DNA from 2 places in the Serratia entomophila genome. Region 2 is predicted to be linked to the other one. Evidence: riboswitches for the same ligand, from Rfam matches in the RefSeq annotation. Region 2 holds a riboswitch; the other holds the start of a gene.
What was found. Region 2 has a riboswitch for magnesium ahead of KHA73_RS07050 (magnesium transporter). Riboswitches for the same ligand answer to the same signal wherever they lie in the genome.
Positions count from the first base shown of each region.

Region 1: linked by a shared signal. The riboswitch ahead of mgtE (magnesium transporter) and the one ahead of KHA73_RS07050 (magnesium transporter) in region 2 are both predicted to bind magnesium.

Region 1 covers NZ_CP082787.1:2,558,467-2,568,646, reverse strand. The annotation lists gene KHA73_RS12540 (iron ABC transporter substrate-binding protein) at 1-624, opposite strand, end outside; gene KHA73_RS12535 (COG4705 family protein) at 936-1,712, shown strand; gene KHA73_RS12530 (ABC transporter substrate-binding protein) at 1,863-3,485, shown strand; M-box (ykoK) riboswitch at 3,631-3,804, shown strand; gene mgtE (magnesium transporter) at 3,877-4,899, shown strand; gene mgtS (protein MgtS) at 5,031-5,123, shown strand; gene KHA73_RS12515 (hypothetical protein) at 5,235-5,414, shown strand; gene KHA73_RS12510 (cation diffusion facilitator family transporter) at 5,440-6,816, shown strand; gene KHA73_RS12505 (ABC-F family ATP-binding cassette domain-containing protein) at 6,882-8,609, opposite strand; gene KHA73_RS12500 (DUF3772 domain-containing protein) at 9,057-10,180, shown strand, end outside.
Region 2 covers NZ_CP082787.1:1,421,021-1,431,200, forward strand. The annotation lists gene KHA73_RS07025 (Yip1 family protein) at 1-405, shown strand, start outside; gene KHA73_RS07030 (DMT family transporter) at 457-1,308, opposite strand; gene dld (D-lactate dehydrogenase) at 1,649-3,358, opposite strand; gene map (type I methionyl aminopeptidase) at 3,435-4,229, opposite strand; gene KHA73_RS07045 (ParD-like family protein) at 4,226-4,429, opposite strand; M-box (ykoK) riboswitch at 4,990-5,160, shown strand; gene KHA73_RS07050 (magnesium transporter) at 5,220-6,230, shown strand; gene ddlA (D-alanine--D-alanine ligase) at 6,453-7,556, shown strand; gene KHA73_RS07060 (ABC transporter substrate-binding protein) at 7,590-8,369, opposite strand; gene KHA73_RS07065 (methionine aminotransferase) at 8,404-9,558, opposite strand; gene KHA73_RS07070 (LysR substrate-binding domain-containing protein) at 9,678-10,180, shown strand, end outside.

The sequences.
Region 1 (10,180 bases), 1.1 Mb from region 2:
CATTACCGTGCTGTTGCCCTTATAGGCGGTGAAGTTGGTTTTCATCGCTTTCAACCATTCCAGCGTCGCTTTTTCGCCTTTCAGCTCCAGCAGCGCGCTGACGATTGCCTGGAAATCGGCGCCGGAAGGCGATGCGGCCCAGCGGCCTTTCCATTCAGGCCTGGCCAGATCCAACAGCGACTTGGGCAGCTGCGCCTCGCTCAGTTTTGCCGGGTTGTAGACGAAGACGGTAGAGCGCGCGGCGATGCCGATCCAGCGGCCGTGGTCCGGGCGGTACTGCGGTTCCACCTGATTCAGCGTCGCGGCCTCCAGCGGTGCGAACAGCCTGGCGCGGTCTACCAGCACCATCGCCGGGGAGTTTTCCGTGAGGAAGACGTCGGCGGGCGAGGCGCTGCCTTCCTGCACCAGCTGGTTGCCCAGCTCGCTGTCACCGCCGTTGCGCAGCGTGACCTTGATGCCGGTATCCTTGGTGAAACCCTCTACCCAGGACTTCACCAGATTTTCGTGTTGAGCGTTGTAAATAACGATGCCTTTATCGGCAGACTCCGCCTGGGCGGTGAAGGCCGGCAGCATCGACGAAACCAGCAGGGCAAGGGGGCCGAGAGAGGAAATACGCAGCTTCATATGGTTATCCTTTTTAACGACGGGAGAAGAAAGGCGATATCGCCTGGCAAGCGCAATCAGCCCGATTTTAATCAGGAATATTAATAATGATAGTGAAAATGATTCGTATTAATTTATTTTTTGAGTTCGCTCACTAATCGACCCCTCCTAAGGAAAAATTAAGTTTCAACCGCAATACTCTGTGCTGATTGCCGAATGTCACCCGGGTTCGCGAGGGGGTAAAGACAACCTAATCAGATATCGCTTCTTAAGGGAAAGCTAAGTATCGGAGGTGATACTGGCTGGGTGTTTTTCCATTTACGGAGTGGGTTATGCTGTCACCTAAGGCAAAGAATGCGCTTCACCGGTTGAATAAAGTGCCGGAAGTCACCTTATTTTTCTGGCTGATCAAAATGATGTCCACCACGGTGGGGGAAACGGCCGCCGATTATCTCAATATGGATCTTAATTTCGGCTTGACCAAGACTTCGTTGATTACCGGCGGCTTGTTGCTGGCGGCGCTGTTTTTCCAAATTCGCGCTCGACGTTATCTTCCCCCGCTGTACTGGATCGCCGTGGTGCTGATCAGCGTCTTCGGCACGTTAATCACTGATAATCTGACTGACCATTTTGGCGTCTCGCTGGCATTTTCCACCGGCCTGTTCAGCCTGTTGCTGGCCGCAACCTTCGTCATTTGGCATCGGAGCGAACGCACGCTTTCCATTCACGCCATCGATACACCCAAACGGGAGTTGTTTTATTGGTTGGCTATCTTGTTCACCTTCGCGCTCGGCACCGCCGCCGGTGACTGGGTGGCGGAAGGATGGCGGCTGGGCTACGTCAATTCGGCCTGGTTGTTCGGCGCGCTGATTGCCGTTACCGCCGCCGCGCATTATCTGTTCAAGGCCAACAGCATACTCTGTTTCTGGATAGCCTATGTGCTGACGCGGCCCTTTGGCGCCTCCTGCGGCGATCTGCTCTCGCAGCCGGTCGATAATGGCGGCCTTGGGTTGGGCGCAGCCAGCACCAGCGGCCTGTTTTTGGTGGTGATTATCAGCCTGGTCACTTATTTGACGTTGATGCAAAGGCGCCGGCGGGGCTTCAGTTAAGGTTGCTTCAAAGACTGCGCCGGTATTACCTTGATAATGAAAGAAATTCATCACGGCTTTTGGTTATGAGTCATAGCGATTAATGATTTAATTTATTTCACTGCTTCAGTGAATATTAGCGACGACAAAATACTTATCAGGGATATCGTCGTGAAACATTCATTCAATACCAAGATTCTGGCTGGTTTAATCGTCTGCTCTTTGTCGCCGGTGGCCGGCGTTAGCGCCGCAGAGGTGCCGGCCGGCGTCAAGCTGGCGGAAACCCAGGAGCTGGTGCGCGCCAACGGCTATGAGCCGGCGACGCTGGACCCTAACCTGGCCGAAAGCAACGTGGAGTTTTACATCTTCAACGATCTGTTCGAAGGGCTGTTGCGGGTGGGCAAAAAAGGCGAGGTGATCCCGGCGCTGGCAGAGAAATGGGAGCAACAGGGCAACGTCTGGACCTTCCATCTGCGGCCGCAGGCCAAGTGGTCCAACGGCGATCCCGTTACCGCCGGCGATTTCGTCTACAGCTGGCGGCGCCTGACCGACCCGAAAACCGCTTCGCCGTACGGCAGCTATCTGGCCTCGGCCTATGTGCTCAACGCGGCGGAGATCAACGCCGGCAGCAAGCCGCCGAGCGAGCTGGGGGTGAGGGCGCTGGATGCGCATACGCTGCAGGTGACGCTTGCCGAACCCAATTCTTATTTGCTGAAGCAGTTGGTGCATTTCCCGGTACTGCCGGTGAATCAAAAGGTGGTGGAAAAGTACGGCAAAGACTGGACCCAGCCGGCGCATTTTGTCGGCAACGGCGCGTTTCGCCTCAGCCAGTGGGTGGTGAATGAGAAGCTGGTGGTGGAGCGCAATCCACAATACTGGGACAACGCCAATACCCGGCTGAACAAGGTTACTTTCCTGCCGCTGCAAGGGTTCCCCGAAGTCGCACGTTTCCGCGCCGGTGAAATCGAACTGGGTTACACCACGCCGCCGGAGCTGTATCAACGGCTGAAGAAAACCCTGGGAGATGAGCAGTTGGTGACCTATCCGCTGTTGTCCACCAGCTACTTTGCGTTTAACAACCAGCAGGCGCCGTTTAATGACGTGCGCGTGCGGCAGGCGCTTAATCTGGCGCTGGACAAGGACATTATCGCCGGCAAGGTGCTGGGCTACGGCCAACAGCCGGCCTGGACCTTCACCCCCACCGGGGCGGGCGGCTATAGCCTGAAAGCGGGCGAAGCGGCGGGTTGGACGCGTGAACAGCGCCTCGCGCAGGCGCAAAAGCTGCTGGCGGAGGCCGGCTTTAACGCCGCTAATCCGCTGCGCTTTACCCTGTTGTACAGCAACGACGCTACCATCAAGAAAATCGTCATCGCCAGCAGCGCGATGTGGAAAAAGAACCTTGGCGTCGAGGCCAGGTTGCAAAGCCAGGAGCGCAAGGTCACCCTGGACAGCATTAACCGCGGGCAGTACAGCGTGGCCTTTACCCGCTGGCTGGCGGACTACAACGATCCTTCCACCTTCCTGAACGTTTTCCGTTCCGCCAGCAGTGAAAACAGCCCCAAGTACCGCAACGGGAACTATGACCGCATTCTGCATCAGGCCACCGCGGCGCAAACGCCGCAGCAGGTGCAGCACTATTTCCAGCAGGCGGAAGACTTGCTGGCGGCGGATACGCCGGTGGCGCCGGTCTATTATGAAGCGAACGCCACGTTGGTCAAACCCTATGTGAAGGGCATCGACTTTACGCGGCAGGGAGCATTGTATGATAAGAACGCCTATATTGTTGCGCACTGAATAATAAATAAAACCGGCCGATTAACATCGGCCTTTTTTATGGATTTCATTCTAAATAACAGTTTCCTAAATACTCCATAAACGGCAGAGAACATTTCCTTCCCGGTGAGAGAAACACCGCCTATACTGCGCCGGTAGTTTATATGCAGTATCTCGTTTGGCGAGGCTCCTATACAAACACAGGTTACTGATCTGACGACATCGAGAGATGCCCAAGGTTAAGACAGGCTTTATCGGATTAAGGTTCAGCCCAAGGTAACTTCTGATTTATCGATCGGATACGTTGTATAGTGCTAAAACCTGGACGCGGAGATAGGCTGTCTGCACTCCCTCTTTGGTTGCGCCCCTATGCGATTCGCTGTTGAAGTTTAAACAGAAATAGGGACTAACAATGAACAAGTCACATCAACAATACCTTTCCCCGGCGCTGGCCGACGGCGACGCTCTCGATGAGTCTTCTGTCGCCGGCTATATGACCGCCGATTTTATTACCGTTCCCGGCAATATGACGGTTAATAAAGCCAGGGCGTATTTTCTTTCACAGTTAAAAACGGATGAAATTCCCACCCAGCTGTTTATCACCGCGGACGATTATCATTTGCGCGGCACGCTGTCGGTAAAAAAGCTGCTGCAGTGCGAAGATGACGATAAAGCCGTTGGCGTGATGATGAATCACAGCTACTTCCATGTTTCGCCCGAAGACGACCGCAACGACGTCGCGCATTTGCTGGGCAAGGGCGGGCTGGACGTGGTGCCGGTGGTGGCCAACAACACGCTGGTCGGCGTGCTCGGCGAGCGGGAAATCGCCCGTCTGCTCGAAGACGAAAATACCGAAGACGCGCAGCGCCAGGGCGCCAGCCTGCCGTTGGACAAACCCTATCTGGAGACCAGCCCCTGGGCGCTGTGGCGTAAAAGATCGGTGTGGCTGCTGATGCTGTTCGTTGCCGAAGCCTATACCGGCAACGTGCTGAAGGCATTTGAAGATCAGTTGGAAGCGGCGATTGCGCTGGCGTTTTTCATCCCGTTGCTGATCGGCACCGGCGGCAACAGCGGCACTCAGATCACCTCGACGCTGGTGCGCGCCATGGCGCTGGGCGAGGTGAGCCTGCGCAATCTGGGGGCGGTGATCCGCAAGGAGGTCTCTACCTCGCTGCTGATTGCCGTGACCATCGGCATCGCGGCCTGGGTGCGCGCCTGGATCATGGGGGTGGGCGTCGACGTCACGCTGGTGGTCAGCCTGTCGCTGGTGGCGATCACCCTGTGGAGCGCCATAGTATCGTCTATCATCCCGATGCTGCTCAAACGGCTGGGTATCGATCCGGCGGTGGTGTCGGCGCCCTTTATCGCCACCTTTATCGACGGCACCGGCCTGATTATTTACTTCAAAATCGCCCAGTACGTATTGGGCATTTAACCGAACCCCGCCTTAATCGGGCGGGGATGTTATCAAATGATGAGGAGGGCGTTAAACGCAATGGGCAAAGACCGAATCCGCTTTTTAATTAAAGAGGTTTTTATCGATAACAGTTAACCGAGGACAAAATAATGGGAAACATGACGATTTTTATAGGATTCCTGGGAATGATCAGCTCACTGGGCCTGCTGGCCGCCTATATGAGCACCAAATGGGATGATTAATGAACGCTAAAGATCCGCCTAGAGGCATCCTCCCCGTAACGGTTTTATTTTTTTATGGGGAGGATTTAATGGAACGCTGAAAGCGTTGCCGAAGAATGGAGTGTAACGATCATGATGATGCTTATCCTTGGATTACTCTACGCAATTTTAATGATTTCCGTTGGCGTAAATGAAATCTATTACACCACCACGGGAAAATCGGAATTTCTTACCAGTTTGATGTTAACCTTCTCAGGCAGCATGCTGCTGGTCGCCTTTGTCTGGCAATTATCCGCTAAAGTAAAAAAATAAATCACCACCGAATGTGAGCCGCATGATGCAAAATGAAAAACTGATCGTGGCCAGAAACTCGATGATCGCCAGCGGGTTGTTGGCTGTAGGGAAGTTTGTCGCCGGTATCTTTACCGGCAGTATTGGCCTGATATCCGAAGGGATCCACTCTTTTACCGATTTTATCGCCACCAGCATTACCTGGCTGGCGGTGCGCATCAGCGATAAGCCCGCCGATGACGATCACCACTTCGGCCACGGCAAAGTGGAGAACCTGGCGGCGCTGTTTGAAGTGTTGCTGTTGCTGGCCGCCGCGGGCTGGATTGTCTATGAAGCCGGCAGCAGCCTGCTGGGCCAGCCGCATGAGATTGTCGCGGCGCCGCTGGTGATTGCGGTGTTGTTGATTTCGATTGCCGTCGACTTTTTCCGCGTGCGGGCGCTGAACCGCGTGGCGAAAGCCACCGACAGCGCAGCGCTGGAGGCCGATGCGCTGCATTTCTTCTCCGACATGCTGTCATCCGGCGTGGTGCTGTTGGGGATTTTCTTCGTGCTGCTGGGGTTTGGCCGCGCCGACGCCATTGCGGCGCTGATCGTCGCCTGCTTTATCTTTGCGGCGGCTCTCAAGCTGGGAAAGCGCTCGTTCGATTCCTTGATGGACGCGGCGCCGGCCGGCGCAAAAGAGGCGATTTCCGCCGCGCTTGCGCCATTCCCGGCCATTTTATCCTGTGAGAGTATCCGTATTCGCAACGCCGGGGCGGCGCTGTTTGTCGAGGTGACGGTGGCGGTGTGCCGCACGTTGCCGCTCGAACGCATCGATGCCCTGAAGCTGGACATCGCCGCGCGGCTGCGAGAGCAATATCCCAATGCCCAGGTGACGACGATCGCCATCCCGCAAACCCGCAGCGACGAGGATATGGCGACGCGCATCCGGGCGATTGCCGCCAACCACGGCGCCCAGGTGCAGAACCTGGCGCTGCAGCAGCTGCCTTCGCGCATGTCGATCAGCATGGATCTGGCAGTGCCGGCCAGCGCCAGCGTGGCGCAGGCGCATGATATCGCCAGCGAAATAGAAACTCTGTTGCGCCAGGCCATCGGCGAAGACACCGAGATTGAAACGCACCTGGAGCCGCAAACGCCGCACTGGCTGGCCAGCGAAGACGTGACGCCGGGCGAGCTGGCCGATATCAGCCTGCTCCTGAAAGCGGCGGTGGAACAGGGGGAAAGGGTGCAGGACGTGCATAACATCCGCGCCCGCAAGACCCGCGCCGGCATTATCGTCAATTTCCACTGCCGGGTTTCGCCGGCGGCAAGCATTGTCGCGGCGCATGACGCGGTCGACCGAATAGAACGCCGGTTGCGGGCGGATTACCCGGCCATTTCACGCGCCATAGGGCACGTAGAGCCGATCAAACCGACGACGTGAATCCGAAAAGGCCATTCATCGACAGATGTGATAAAAAAGGCCGCCATAAAGGCGGCCTGTGAGGCTTAGCCCAGGTTCAGACGGGCGGTTATTTCTGCTATCTCCCGGCGCCAACGCGCCTGCAGTTCCGGTTTTTGGTGCTTAGGTTTACGCGCCAGATCTTCCTGCAGTTTGCTTTCCAGCAGCAGCAGGGCGTTCAGAAACGCGTCCTCGTCATCCGGCGACGCGCTGTCGGCGGCCACGGCCTGCCGAGGTGGCAACGAGGCTTCCCCGGCATGCTCCCCGGCCAACCGCTGGTAGACCGGCGCCAGATCGTGCCACTCGGTCAACTGCCGTTGGTCAATCAGCCAAAAGCGGTTACAGCTTTGTTCGATCAGCATCCGATCGTGGGTCACCAGCATTACCGCGCCGGAAAACTGCCGCAGCGTTTCCGCCAGCTCTTCTTTACCCGCCATATCCAGATGGTTGGTGGGCTCATCCAGCAACAGCAGACCATGGTTGGCCAGCGTCAGGCCGACAAACAGCAAGCGCGAGCGCTCGCCGCCGCTCAGCGAGCGGACCTGCTGCTGATGGCGCAGGTAGGGGAAGCCGGCGCCAATCAGCGCCATTTTCCGCTGTTCTTCGGTCAGCGGTGCGAAATGCGTCAGGGCTTCGTTCAGCCTGTCCTCATCGCGCAGCTGCTGCAGGCTTTGATCGTAATAGCCTATCCGCACCCGCGGATGGAATACCGCCTGCCGATCGTCTGGCTGGCGATACTCACGCCACAGCTGCTGCAGCAACGAGGACTTGCCGCAGCCGTTACGCCCGACGATGGCGATGCGATCGCCGCTTTTAACCCGCAGTTGCTCGAGGCTGAACAGTACCGGCGCATCCGCCGCCGGCCGCACGTCCAGCTGCGGCAGCGCCAGCAGGCGATCGGCGTCGAGCGCTTCCCCCTGCAGCCGCAACCGCCACTGGCTGCCGGCGGTCAGCGTAGTTTGTTCTTCCCTGAGGCGGTCGACGCGTTTTTCCATTTGCTTGGCCTTGCGCGCCAGATCTTCGTTGTCGTACACCCGGCCCCAAACCGCCAGACGGTGGGCGCTCTTCTCCACCCGATCGATCTCTTTTTGCTCGGCCTGGCGGCGGTGCGCGTCCGCGGCATCCTGCTCCTCAAGCGCCAGGCGGGCTGCGGAGCAGGGCAAGCGGAAGAATTGCAGCGTCTGGTCGCGCAAAATCCAGGTGCAGTTGGTCACCTGATCCAGCAAATAGCGATCGTGGGACACCAGCACAAAGCTGCCGCACCAGTTTTGCAGGAACCCTTCCAGCCACAGCAAGGTGGGCAGGTCCAGGTGGTTGCTGGGTTCGTCCAGCAGCAGCAGGTCCGGTTGGCGGATCAACGCGCGCGCCAGCAACAGGCGCGTATGTTGGCCGCCGCTGAGGGTGCCGGCGGTCAGCGTCCAGGTTTCGGCGGTGAACCCCAGGCTGGCCAGCAACGCCTCGCAGCGCCAGCGTTCGCTCAGATGTTGGTTTGGCGGCAATCGCGCCAGCACCGCATCCAACAGGGTGCAGGCGTGCAGCGCTTCCGGCAGGTGTTGTTCCACCCGCGCCATCAGGCACTGGTGCGACATCGTTACGTTGCCGGCGCCGGCGGGCAGGTCGCCGCTGAGGATTTTCAGCAGGGTGCTTTTGCCGCAGCCGTTATGGCCGATTAGACCGATGCGATCGCCTTTTTTCAGGCTGAAGGAAACCTCGCTCAGCAGGGTGCCGAACGCGTTGTCGTAACCGACAGATTGTGCAGATAGTAATGTGCTCATTGCTTACTCAAGATTTACAGGCATAAGGATGCCAATCGTCAAACATCGCTGACGACAACCCGGTAAGCCGGAGGGAAGGGCTCAGATTTTAGTAAGCTTCGCTCAAGCTGGGTTATCGCAGCACGATACCGGTAATGCTTGAGCGGCGGCAATTACTATAGAAGTGTGAGTAAACAAACAATTCACACATCGGCATAGTAATCCTCCTTTTATAAATTAGGTTAATAGGTGAGCGAATTATAGGGCGTCTTTTGGCATCGCGCCACCGTAAAATGTTCAAGATATCAGCAGGCTAAACGCAGCATCCCCGCAGTGACGAATGAATGGGAATAATTCAGGTATTTCGGCTCAGATTAAGCAGCTATTATAATCGGCGTTTATGATTAAGCGGTGGATTTCCCTGTCTGCCGCACACCTGTCTATCATGCTGAGCTGAGCACTGAATTTATGTTAAGACCCCGTCAGATCTTCTTTTTTCTGTTCCTGCTGTTTGGGTTGCAGTTGGCGCCGCTGGCCAGCGTTGCCGCGCAGGATGACCCCGTTGCCGAAAGCGCGCCGGATCCCGCCACGGCGCTAAAAAAGGCCCAAAAGCAGTTGGACGACATGAAACAGCAGGTCTCCAAGGCCAGCACCGACAATCAGCTCGTCAAACTGCGGCAGTCCACCGACGATCTGGCCGCCGGGATGGAGAAGCTGGCGGCAGACCTGCAGCCGGCACAGGAAAAGCTGCAGGCGCAGCTCGACGTGCTGGGGCCGCAGCCGGCCGCCGGCTCCCTGGCCGAAACCCCGGCGGTGGTGCAGCAGCGCAACGCGCTCAACAACAGCAAGAAGCAGCTGGACGACGCGGCAAAACGCGCGCAGGCCATCAGAGCCGGCGCGATCGATCTGGGGCAGCAAATTGGCGATCTGCGCCGGGTGGCGTTTAAAACCCAGCTGGCGCTGAACACCGGCAGCATAGTGGGCGCCAAATTTTGGGCGCCGATTGTGCAACCGTCCGATGAGGATGCGCAGCGGTTGGATCAGTTCAATGCCGCGATGAAAGAAGCCTGGGACGCCAGTTGGCAAGAGGAATGGCGCTACGGCACCCTTGCTTTGCTGGCGTTGGCGGTCATTATCTGGTCCTGGGGCCGCTATTATTCCGAGCGCTTCCTGGCCTGGGTCAGCATTCGCTTCTTGCCGGACGGGCGGCTGCGCCGCAGCTTTATGGCCATCGCGACCGTCGCCGTCACCGTAATCACCACCGGCATCGCGCTGAACCTGCTGAATCAGACCTTTACCCGGGTGCAGGCGCTGCCGGTGCTGCTGCAGGATTTTTCGGAAGGCTTCAGCAAGCTGGCGATTTTCTGCGCGTTGATCGCCGGGCTGGGCCGCGCGGCGCTGTCGCTGAATCGGCCATCATGGCGCCTGGCGTCGCTGGACGACGCGGTCGCCACCGGGCTGCGCTACTTCTCGCCGCTGCTGGCCGCGCTGGCGTTGGCCTTTGGCACGGTGGAGCTTATCAATAACGTGGTGAGCGCCAGCCTGAGCGCCACCATTTTCGGCAACGGCCTGGTCGCCGGGCTGATCGGCAT
Region 2 (10,180 bases):
CGGCTCGATATGTTTACCGCATTGTATACCGCCGTGGCGTTCTACCTGCTGATGCTGGCAGGCGTGGCGATCATGGGGCAAGTGATCCACTGGATGGCGCGCCGTTATGAATCGCGCCCCAGCCTGCACCGTTGCATGGTGTTCGCCGGCTACGTTGCCACCCCGATGTTCCTCAGCGGCATCGTGGCGCTCTACCCGGTGGTGTGGCTGTGTCTGTTCGTCGGCATTATCGGCCTGTGCTACTCGGGCTATCTGCTGAATCTGGGCATTCCGCACTTCCTGAATATCGACAGCAAGGAAGGGTTTATCTTCTCCAGCTCAACCTTCGCCATCGGCATCCTGCTGCTTGAATTCCTGCTCGGGGTGACGGTGCTGCTGTGGGGGTATGGTTCCTGGTTATTCTAAGTTGAGTCAGTCTTTGCCCCCCGCGCCGCCGGCGCGGGGGGCTTTTGCGTTTTAAGGTCTGCGGAACACCAGCATCACGCCGAGCACGATACTCGCCATGCCCAACAGGCTCATCGCCGCCAGCGCGTGGCCGAGCAGCAGATAATCCAACAGGGCGGTCACCGCCGGGATCAGGTAAAACAGGCTGGTGACCTGCACCAGATTGCCGCGCTGGATCAGGCGGTACAGCAGAAAGGTCGCCAGCACGGATATCACCACCGCCATCCACACCAGCGGCAACGCGAACTCCAGCCGCCATTCCACCCGCAACGGTTCGAACGGCAGCACCAGCGTACACATCAACAGCCCGACGGCGTACTGTAGCGGCAACACCGCCAGCGGTGGCTGGGTCATGCCTTTTTGCAACAGGGTGCCGGCGGTCATGCAGCCCAGCGCGATAAAGGCGCACAGCATGCCGATGAGCGAGAAGCGGGCCACCATCAGGCTTTGATACACCACCAGCGTCAGACCGGCCAGCGCCATCAGCAGGCCGAGGCCGCGCAGCCCGGCGCAGCGCCGTTCGGTGACGAACTGGGTGAGGATCGGCTGCACGCCGAGCAGCGTGGCCAGCACCCCGGGGGTAATGCCCCGTTCCAGCGCCAGCAGATAGCAAATCTGGTAGCTGCCGATCATCAGCAGGCCAATCAGCGCAACGCGCCGGCGGGTGCCGGGGGCGGGCAGGCATTGCCGCTGCCACAGGCCGATGGCCAGCAGCAGCGCCAGCGCGATGGCGCAGCGGAAGAACAGGAAAGCGAAGGCGGAGGCGTGCTCCAGACCCCAGCGGGAGAAGATCGCGCCGCTGCTCCATAGCAGGACGAACAGCGTAGCCAGGCCGGCATTGGCCCATTGAGAAGGTAATCGCATTTCATTTCACCTGTCGTGAAAATTACAGGCTCCGGCACGCACGGCGGTCTACGCCTGAGCGCAAAAATTTAGAAAAAGCCGGAGGTAAAAAGTCGGTTTGGCTTAGCGCACAACCACTATGCGTGGCGGGTAAGCGGCAACCGCGGTGACGACAGAAGAAACGGCGGGTGGGGCGGAGGATGCGCACGACGCAACCGCGGCTGGCAGGGTCGCGGTTGTCGGGTCTGTAGTGTGCGCAAACTGAATCATGAATTTTCCTGAGTGCGGGAAAGGGTAACGGATTAAATATAATCAGCTTTGCCGGGGCGCGCAACGTAAAATCAACGCGCCCCGGGAAAGGTTACCGTCCGTTATCGGCCCAGCCTTTGCGTTTGCTGGTTTTGCCGATGCCGGGGTTAAAGCTGTTGGTCGGATCGGCGGCGCGGTAGAACGCCTGCAGGTCCGGCTTGGCCGCATACAGGTGGCCGACGTTATGTTCCGCCGGGTATTCGGCGCCGCGCCGGTCGAGGATTTCGAGCATTTTCTCTTTCAGCGCATGGCTGTCGACGCCTTTTTTCACCACGTAGTCCTGATGGAAAACGTGGCACATAAAGTGGCCGTAATACAGCTTGTGCACCAACTGGCTGTCGATCTCCGGCGGCAGGGTTTCAAACCACTCGGTGTCGTTGCGGCGCAGAGCGATGTCCAGCGCCAGAATATCTTCCACCTTGTCGGCGTGCACCGCATGGTAGCGCACGGCGGCGCCGGCGGCGGCAAAGCGGTGCAGGAAGGCTTTCTTGCCCTCTTCGGCGGTGCAGGCGAAGAACGCGCCGTCGGCCTGGGCAAAGTAGCGGCTCAGGTACTGCTGCGCTTCTTCTACCCCCGGCCCGGCCATTTTCAGCAGCAGGTGGTGTTCGAAGCGCTCGCGGTATTCCTTCATGCGTTTCGGCAGATGGCTGGGGGCAAAATGGCTCAGCCCCTGCATCAGCCGGTCGGTCAGGTTGTGCGGCAGCAGCGGCAGCTTGTTCAGGCTGGCGTCCATGCGCCCCTTGAGAGTGAAGAAGCGCGGCATTTGATCGGTGCCGAGCTTGTCGATCATCATAAAGGTGTCTTTGCCGTACACCTCGGCGATGTCGAAAATATCGCGGTGCATGTATTCGCCGGCCACCGGCAGGTTCTCGAATTGGCTCAGCATATGGCGGCGCAGCTCGGTCAACACGGCGGTGTCGTTGGTGCCGATATAGAACACCTGCTCTTTGCCTTCTTTTTCGAAGGTGTCGAGGCGCACGGCAAACACCGCCAGCTTGCCGGCGCAGCCGGAGGCCTCAAACAGGCGGCGCTTATCGGCGTTGAAGCGGGAAGGGGTGTCGGCATCGACGTCGCGCACCCGGGTGGCGTATTCGTTGTCGGAGGCGCGCAGTTCGCCGTGCTCGACGTCCTCCGGCCGATAGTCGCCTTTCTCCAGCCGGGTGAGGATCTCTTCCGGCGTATCGCCGAGTTTAATCCCCAGATGGTTCACCAGCCGCAGTTGGCCGTCTTCGCCCAGCTGCGCGTACAGCGCCATCTCGGTGTAGGCCGGGCCGCGCTTAACCAGCGAACCGCCGGAATTGTTGCACACGCCGCCAATCACCGAGGCGCCGATGCAGGAGGAACCGATCACCGAATGCGGCTCGCGGCCGTAGGGTTTCAACAGCTTTTCCAGCTGGTTCAGCGTGCTGCCGGGGAAGCCGATCACCTGTTTGCCGTTGTCCAGCACCTGAACGTGGTCGAGGCGCAGGGTGCTGACGATAACGATATCGCGGTCGTAGTCGTTGCCGCTGGGCGTTGAGCCTTCGGTCAAACCGGTGTTGGCCGCCTGCATGATGACAATCTTGTCGGCGGCCACGCAGGCCTCCAGAATGCGCCAAAGCTGCAGCAGGCGGGTGGGGAAGACTACCGCCAGCGCCTTGCCTTCGCCGGAGCGGAAGCCCTTGCGGTACCGTTCGGTGCTGCGTTCGCCGGTCAGCAACTGCGGGCCGCCGACGATGTCTTTAAGCTGATTGAGAAACGCCTCGCTGGAGGACTGCGTCATGCCGATCTCCCTTCGTAACCCGTAGGTTTTAGTAAGTTGTTAGCTTATTAGCCTGTTAATTTATTGGCTTAATAATTTAATATCTTTCGGCGTAGCCGGCACGGCGCTCTTCGTCGCGCAGGGTCAGAATTTCCACGCCGTCGGCGGTAACCGCCAGGGTGTGTTCCCACTGGGCAGACAGCTTTTTGTCGCGTGTCACTACCGTCCAGCCGTCTTTCTTCTGCTTGATGCGGTGGTCGCCCTGGTTAATCATCGGCTCGATGGTGAACACCATACCCTCCTGCAACGCCATGCCGGTGCCCGGTTGGCCGAAGTGCAGCACCGCCGGCTCTTCGTGCATATCGCGGCCGATGCCGTGGCCGCAGTACTCACGCACGATGCTGTAGCCGGCCTGCTCGGCGTGCTGCTGAATGGCGTGGCCGATATCCCCCAGGGTAGCGCCCGGTTTCACCGCGCGGATGCCCTGCCACAGCGATTCGTATACGTTGTTCACCAGGCGTTTGGCCAGCGGCGTAACCTGGCCGATACAGTACATTTTGCTGGAGTCGGCGATGTAGCCGCCGTTTTCCAACGTGATGTCGACGTTGACTATCATGCCGGCACGCAGGATCTTGCTGACGGAGGGAATGCCGTGGCACACCACTTCGTCTATCGAGGTATTCAGCACATAGGGGAAATCATACTGCCCCTTGCTGGCCGGCCGCGATTTCAATTCGTTGACGATAAACGCCTCGGCGCGATCGTTAATTTCCATGGTGGAAATGCCTTCGACAATCACCTCATCGAGCATAGCAAACACTCTGGCCAGCAGGGCGCCAGAGTGACGCATTTTGGCAATCTCTTCCGGCGTTTTGATCACAATCTCTTTCACCCGACAATCTCCTTCAGCGTCAGCGCGTTATCTTTCATCATCTTTTTCACCAGCTGCGGGTAGGTCAGCTCCGGGTGGAACTCGGCCAGCATGCCGATCTTGATCCAGTACTCGGCCTGCGCGTTGATCGAGCGCGTCATGGTCAGGCTGGCCAGGCGCAGATCGTCATGCAGCGCGTCTGAAATTTTTACGATGCCCATCGGCGGCTCCTGTAGTGAACAATATACGAAATGTATACGTTTTGGATGGCGACGGTTTGACATTATGTGGCGTAAGGCGCCGATTGCCGCGGCGCGCGGGGGAGGCACTGCCGGCGTACCGGCAGTGATGAAAGGGGCGGTTTTTCAGTTAAACAAATAGAACCTGGCGAGAATTAGAGCGATCAAAATTAACATCGCCATTATGCTGCGTCGTAGCGTTTTCATATTTTCATCCGTTTTTTATTACATGGCCTATACCAGCGGTTGAACCGGTGATGATGTTTTATTTTTACGTTGTAGCTGCCGATTAAGAGGAATTAATTTACGAAAAATCGGGTGTGAATAAAATACCCGGCGACATGTCAGTTTCTGTAATAGTGATTATTCTTTTGTAAATCAGGAGGTCGTTAATAGCGGTGCCGATTTGTGGGTTAATTTAAATTCACCTGTGAAAATAATTAATTAATGATGTTAATTACTTGAGCCTTATATAAACCGCCTGTCAACAACAGACCTGTTGGTCATATAGGGTAAGGAAAAAACGGCATAATTCCCTCGCTTTACGATCTCGTTATGGCGAGGCTCCTATATGAACACAAGTTATCGCCCTGGCGGCATCGAGAGAGGCCGCCAAGGGTAAAACAAGCGCTAGCCGAATCAAGGCATTGCTAAGGTAACTTCCCCCCGGGGATACGTTGTATAGTGCTAAACCCAAGACGTGGGGATCCGCTTATGCTTTCCTGTCTTGTCGCCCCTATGAGGTTTTATCTTTCTATAGGGAGTATTTTCAATGTCATATGCCGCACTGCAAACCCATTATGAAAAAGCGCGCTTTGAAGACGACGCTATCGCCCGTTATATGAACAAGAAGTTCTTTGTTCTGCATCACGACCTTTATGTCAGCGAGGCCCGGACCATATTTATAAATCAGCTTTCCAATGACGACCTGCCGGCGCAGATATTTATCGAGGACGGGCTGAAGTTGGTAGGTGTGCTTTCCGTTAAACGCTTATTACAGGAGGAACACGACGACGAACGCATAAAAGACATGATGGAAACCACCTTCTTTCATGTTAAGCCTACCGACGATCGTGAGCATATCGCCGAGCTATTGGCGGCAAGCCATTTGGATATTGTCGCCGTGGTAGACAATGGCCGCTTGGTGGGGTGTCTCACCGAACGTGAAATAGCGCGCATTATTGAAGCGGAAAATACCGAGGACGCCCAATTGCAGGGGGCCAGTTTGCCGCTGGACAAGCCTTATCTCGAAATATCGTCTTTCCAGCTGTGGAAAAAGCGCAGCGTATGGCTGCTGTTGCTGTTCGTGGCTGAAGCTTACACCAGCACCGTTATCCAGCACTTTGAAGAGGCGCTGGAGGCGGCGATCGCCCTTGCCTTCTTTATCCCTTTATTGACGGGCACCGGAGGCAACAGCGGCACGCAGATTACCTCCACCATCGTTCGGGCCATGGCGCTGGGGGAGGTGCGCCTGAGGGATATCGGCAAGGTGCTGCGTAAAGAAATGACCACCTCCATCATGATTGCGCTCACGCTGGCTTGCGCCGGCGCGTTTCGCGGATGGATGATGGGGATAGGTTACGAAATCACGCTTATCGTCAGTTTGACCCTGGTATGCATTACGCTGTGGGCGGCGACCGTTTCCTCCATCATCCCCATGGTGTTAAAGCGTTTCGGCGTCGATCCCGCCGTGGTGTCCGCCCCGTTTATCACCACGCTGATAGACGGCACCGGTTTGGTCATCTACTTCAAAATAGCCCAGTGGACGCTAGGACTGAACTGACCACGGAAACCGGCGCAGGCCGGTTTTTGCCTGGGGTTGGGCAAGACCTCATCAGCGCTTTTCACCGTAAGAAGATTCCTGGTGACAACGATTGCCGCCGCCGGGCATTGCGTTTATTGTGATTATCCTCGTCATACTTGAAGCGGCATCTGCGTTGGATGCCACTGCAATTATTTTGATGACAATGTTTTTTTGCCATGATTTTTCAGAAGGATTTTAGGCGTGACTAAACTACGTGTTGGGGTGATCTTTGGCGGTAAATCGGCTGAGCATGAGGTGTCGCTGCAGTCGGCCAAGAACATTGTGGATGCAATCGACAAAGAGAAGTTTGAGGTCACGCTGCTGGGCATCGACAAACAGGGGCAATGGCACGTCAACGACGCCTCCAACTATCTGCTGAATGCGGAAAACCCGGCGCTGATCGCGCTGAACCGCTCGAATAAGAACGTGGCGCTGATCCCGGGCCAGGAAAAGCAGCAGCTGATCGAAGCGGGCAACGCCGGGGCGCTGAGCCAGCTCGACGTGATCTTCCCGATCGTGCACGGCACGCTGGGGGAAGACGGTTCGCTGCAGGGGCTGCTGCGCATGGCCAATATGCCGTTCGTCGGCGCCGGGGTGCTTGGCTCGGCGGTGAGCATGGACAAGGACGTGACCAAACGCCTGCTGCGCGACGCCGGGCTGGCGGTGGCGCCGTTCGTTACCCTGACGCGCGCTAACCGCGGCAAGTTCAGCTTCGAGCAGTTGAGCGAGCGTTTGGGCCTGCCGCTGTTTATCAAACCGGCTAACCAGGGCTCTTCGGTGGGCGTCAGCAAGGTGCAGGATCGCGCCGGCTTCGACGCGGCGGTGGCGCTGGCGTTCAGCTTCGATCATAAGGTGCTGGTGGAATCGGCGATTGTCGGCCGCGAGATCGAGTGCGCGGTGCTGGGCAACGACGAACCGCAGGCCAGCCTGTGCGGCGAGATTGTGTTGAGCGACGCTTTTTATTCTTACGACACCAAATACATCAATGAGCAGGGCGCTCAGGTGGTGGTGCCGGCGGCCATCGAGCCGGCGGTGAGCGATAAAATTCGCGATGTGGCGCTGAAAGCCTTCAAGGCGCTGGAGTGTTTCGGCCTGGCGCGGGTGGACGTGTTCCTGACGCCGGACAACAACGTGGTGATCAACGAGATCAATACGCTGCCGGGTTTCACCAACATCAGCATGTATCCCAAGCTGTGGGCCGCCAGCGGCATCGGCTACGGCGAATTGATTACGCGTTTGATCGAGCTGGCGCTGGAGCGCCATCAGCAGGATCGCGCGCTGAACAGCTCGGTGTTCGACCGCTAACGGCATCAGGGGCGGTTAAGCCGCCCCTGCAGGTTATTTCACGCTAACGTCGATATCCCCAAAGTACTTCTTCGCCAGTTCGGCGACCTTGCCCTGCTGTTTCACCTTGGCGATCGCCTCATTCAGCTTGTTCTTCAACGCTTCGTCGCCTTTGCGCAGGCCGAAGGCGATGCCTTCACCGAGGATTTTGTCGTCGCTGACCGCATCGCCGACAAAGGCGAAGCCCTTGCCGTCCGGCTGCGACAGGAAACCGCTTTGGCCCGACGGCGCCATCACCAGGGTGGCGTCGAGGCGGCCGGCGGCCAGATCGAGGTAAACCTGATTTTGGTCCTGGTAGGAGACCACGTCCACGCCCTCGGGCGCCCAATGCGCCTTGGCGTAAATTTCCTGAATCGAGCCCTGCAGCACGCCGACGTGCTTGCCCGCCAGCGATTTGGCGTCCGGCAGCAGCTTGCTGTCGGCTTTGGCGATCAGGCGGTTTGGCACCTGGTAAATTGAATCGGTAAAGGCGATCGCCTGGCGACGCTGGTCGGTCACGTTCATCGCCGAGTTGATGGCGTCGAACTTGCGCGCCTGCAGCGCCGGGATCAGGCTGTCGAACGAGGTTTCCACCCAGCTGCACTTCAGCTGGGCGGCGGCGCATACCGCGTTGCCCAGATCGATATCGAAGCCTTCCAGCTTGCCGCTGGCCGATTTGGATTCGAACGGCGGGTACAGCGCCTCCAGGCCGAAGCGCAGGGTATTCTCCGCCGCCAGCGTGGAGCCGGCGGCCAACAGGCATCCTGCGGCGATCAGCGTTTTCAGTGCTTTCATAATCAGTGCCCCTTTCCCATGGTCGAAAAAAAAATTACACCTGGCTCAGACGGCGCGCGCCTTCCAGCAGGGTCTCGTTATCTTTTGAAAAACTCAGCCGGATGATGCCGGTGTCGGTGCCGTCGCTGTAAAAGGCCGACAGCGGGATGCTCGCGACCTTCGCCTCGCGGATTAAGCGCACGGCGAAATCGTTGTCGCTTTCGCTGCTGAAGCCGCTAAAGCGGGCCAACATAAAGAAACTGCCACGGCTGGGCAGTAATTCAAAGCGCGAATCTTGCAGCGCGCTGGCCAACAGATCGCGTTTTTGCTGGTAAAACGCCGCCAGCCCCAGATAGCTCTGCGGGTTGCCCAGCGCCGCGGCGAAGGCGTATTGCATCGGCGTATCGGCGGAGAACACCATAAACTGGTGCACCTTGCGGATCTCGTCCATCAGCGCCGCCGGCGCCATGCAGTAGCCGACGCGCCAGCCGGTGACGTGGTAGGTTTTGCCGAAGGAAGAGACGATCACGCTGCGTTCCGCCAGCTGCGGGTGGCGCGCCATGCTGTGGTGGATGCCGCCGTCGAACACCACGTGCTCGTAAACTTCATCGGACAGGATCACGATGTCGGTATTGCGGGTCAGCGCGGTCAGGCGCTCGATGTCATGTTCGCCGAACACGCTGCCGGTCGGGTTGTGCGGGCTGTTGACGATGATCATCCGCGTTTTGCCGTTGATGGCGGCGGCGACCTCGTCCCAGTCAATGTGCAGATCCTGCAGCGACAGCTTGATAGCCACCGGCGTCGCGCCCTGCAGACGAACGATCGGCGCGTAGCTGTCGAACGCCGGTTCGAAGTAGATCACCTCGTCGCCCGGGTGCACCAGCGCGCCGATCGCTGAGTACAATCCTTCGCTGGCGCTGGCGATCACCGTGATTTCTTCGTCTGCGTCATAGCGTGCGCCATACAATGTTTCGACTTTAGCCGCCAGCGCAGCGCGTAACGCCGCCACGCCGCTCATCGGCGCATATTGGTTATGACCTGCGCGCATGGCTTGCGCCACCGCTTCGACCAGCTGCGGTTCACAGGCGAAGTTGGGGGCGCCCTGCGATAGGTTCAGGGCCTGATGTTCGGCGCTGAGCTGGCCGATCACGGTGAAAATGGTGGTGCCGACGTCCGGCAGTTTCGAGCGACGTGTGCAGGCGCTGTGCATGAAGGGCTCCAGAAAAGGAAGGGGCGTATCGGACGATTAAGCATCAGGCCGGGTGGGCGGACAAGGGAAAGTTTGTCATACTAGCCATGCATGCAAATCATACCTAATTGAGGCCCGCAATGCCGATATCGCTGCCGTCGCTCGACGTATTGAAAACCTTTGTGGCCGTGGCGCAACGCCTCAACTTTACCCATGCCGCCCAGGCGCTGCACCTGACGCAGGGCGCGGTCAGCCGCCAGATCCTCGGGCTGGAGCAGCGATTGGGCTACCCGCTGTTTATCCGCCGGGCGCGCGGCCTGACGCTGACGCCGCAGGGCGCCATGCTGTTGGCGCCGGTGCAGCAGGCGTTGGGGCAGTTGGACGAGGCGCTGGAGCGCGCCGCCGCGCCGCCGGGCACGTTGCGCATCAAATGCCCGACCTGCGCCATGCGTTGGGTGCTGCCGCGCATCATCCGGCTGCAGAACGAGCGGCCGGAAATGCACATCGAGCTGACCGCCTCGGTATCCCACGGGCTGGACTTCGGCGCGGAGCACTTTGACGCCGCGGTGGTGTTCGGCCGGCCGCAGGGCAAAAAGCTGACGGCGCACCACCTGTTCGATGAAATTCTCACCCCGGTCTGCAC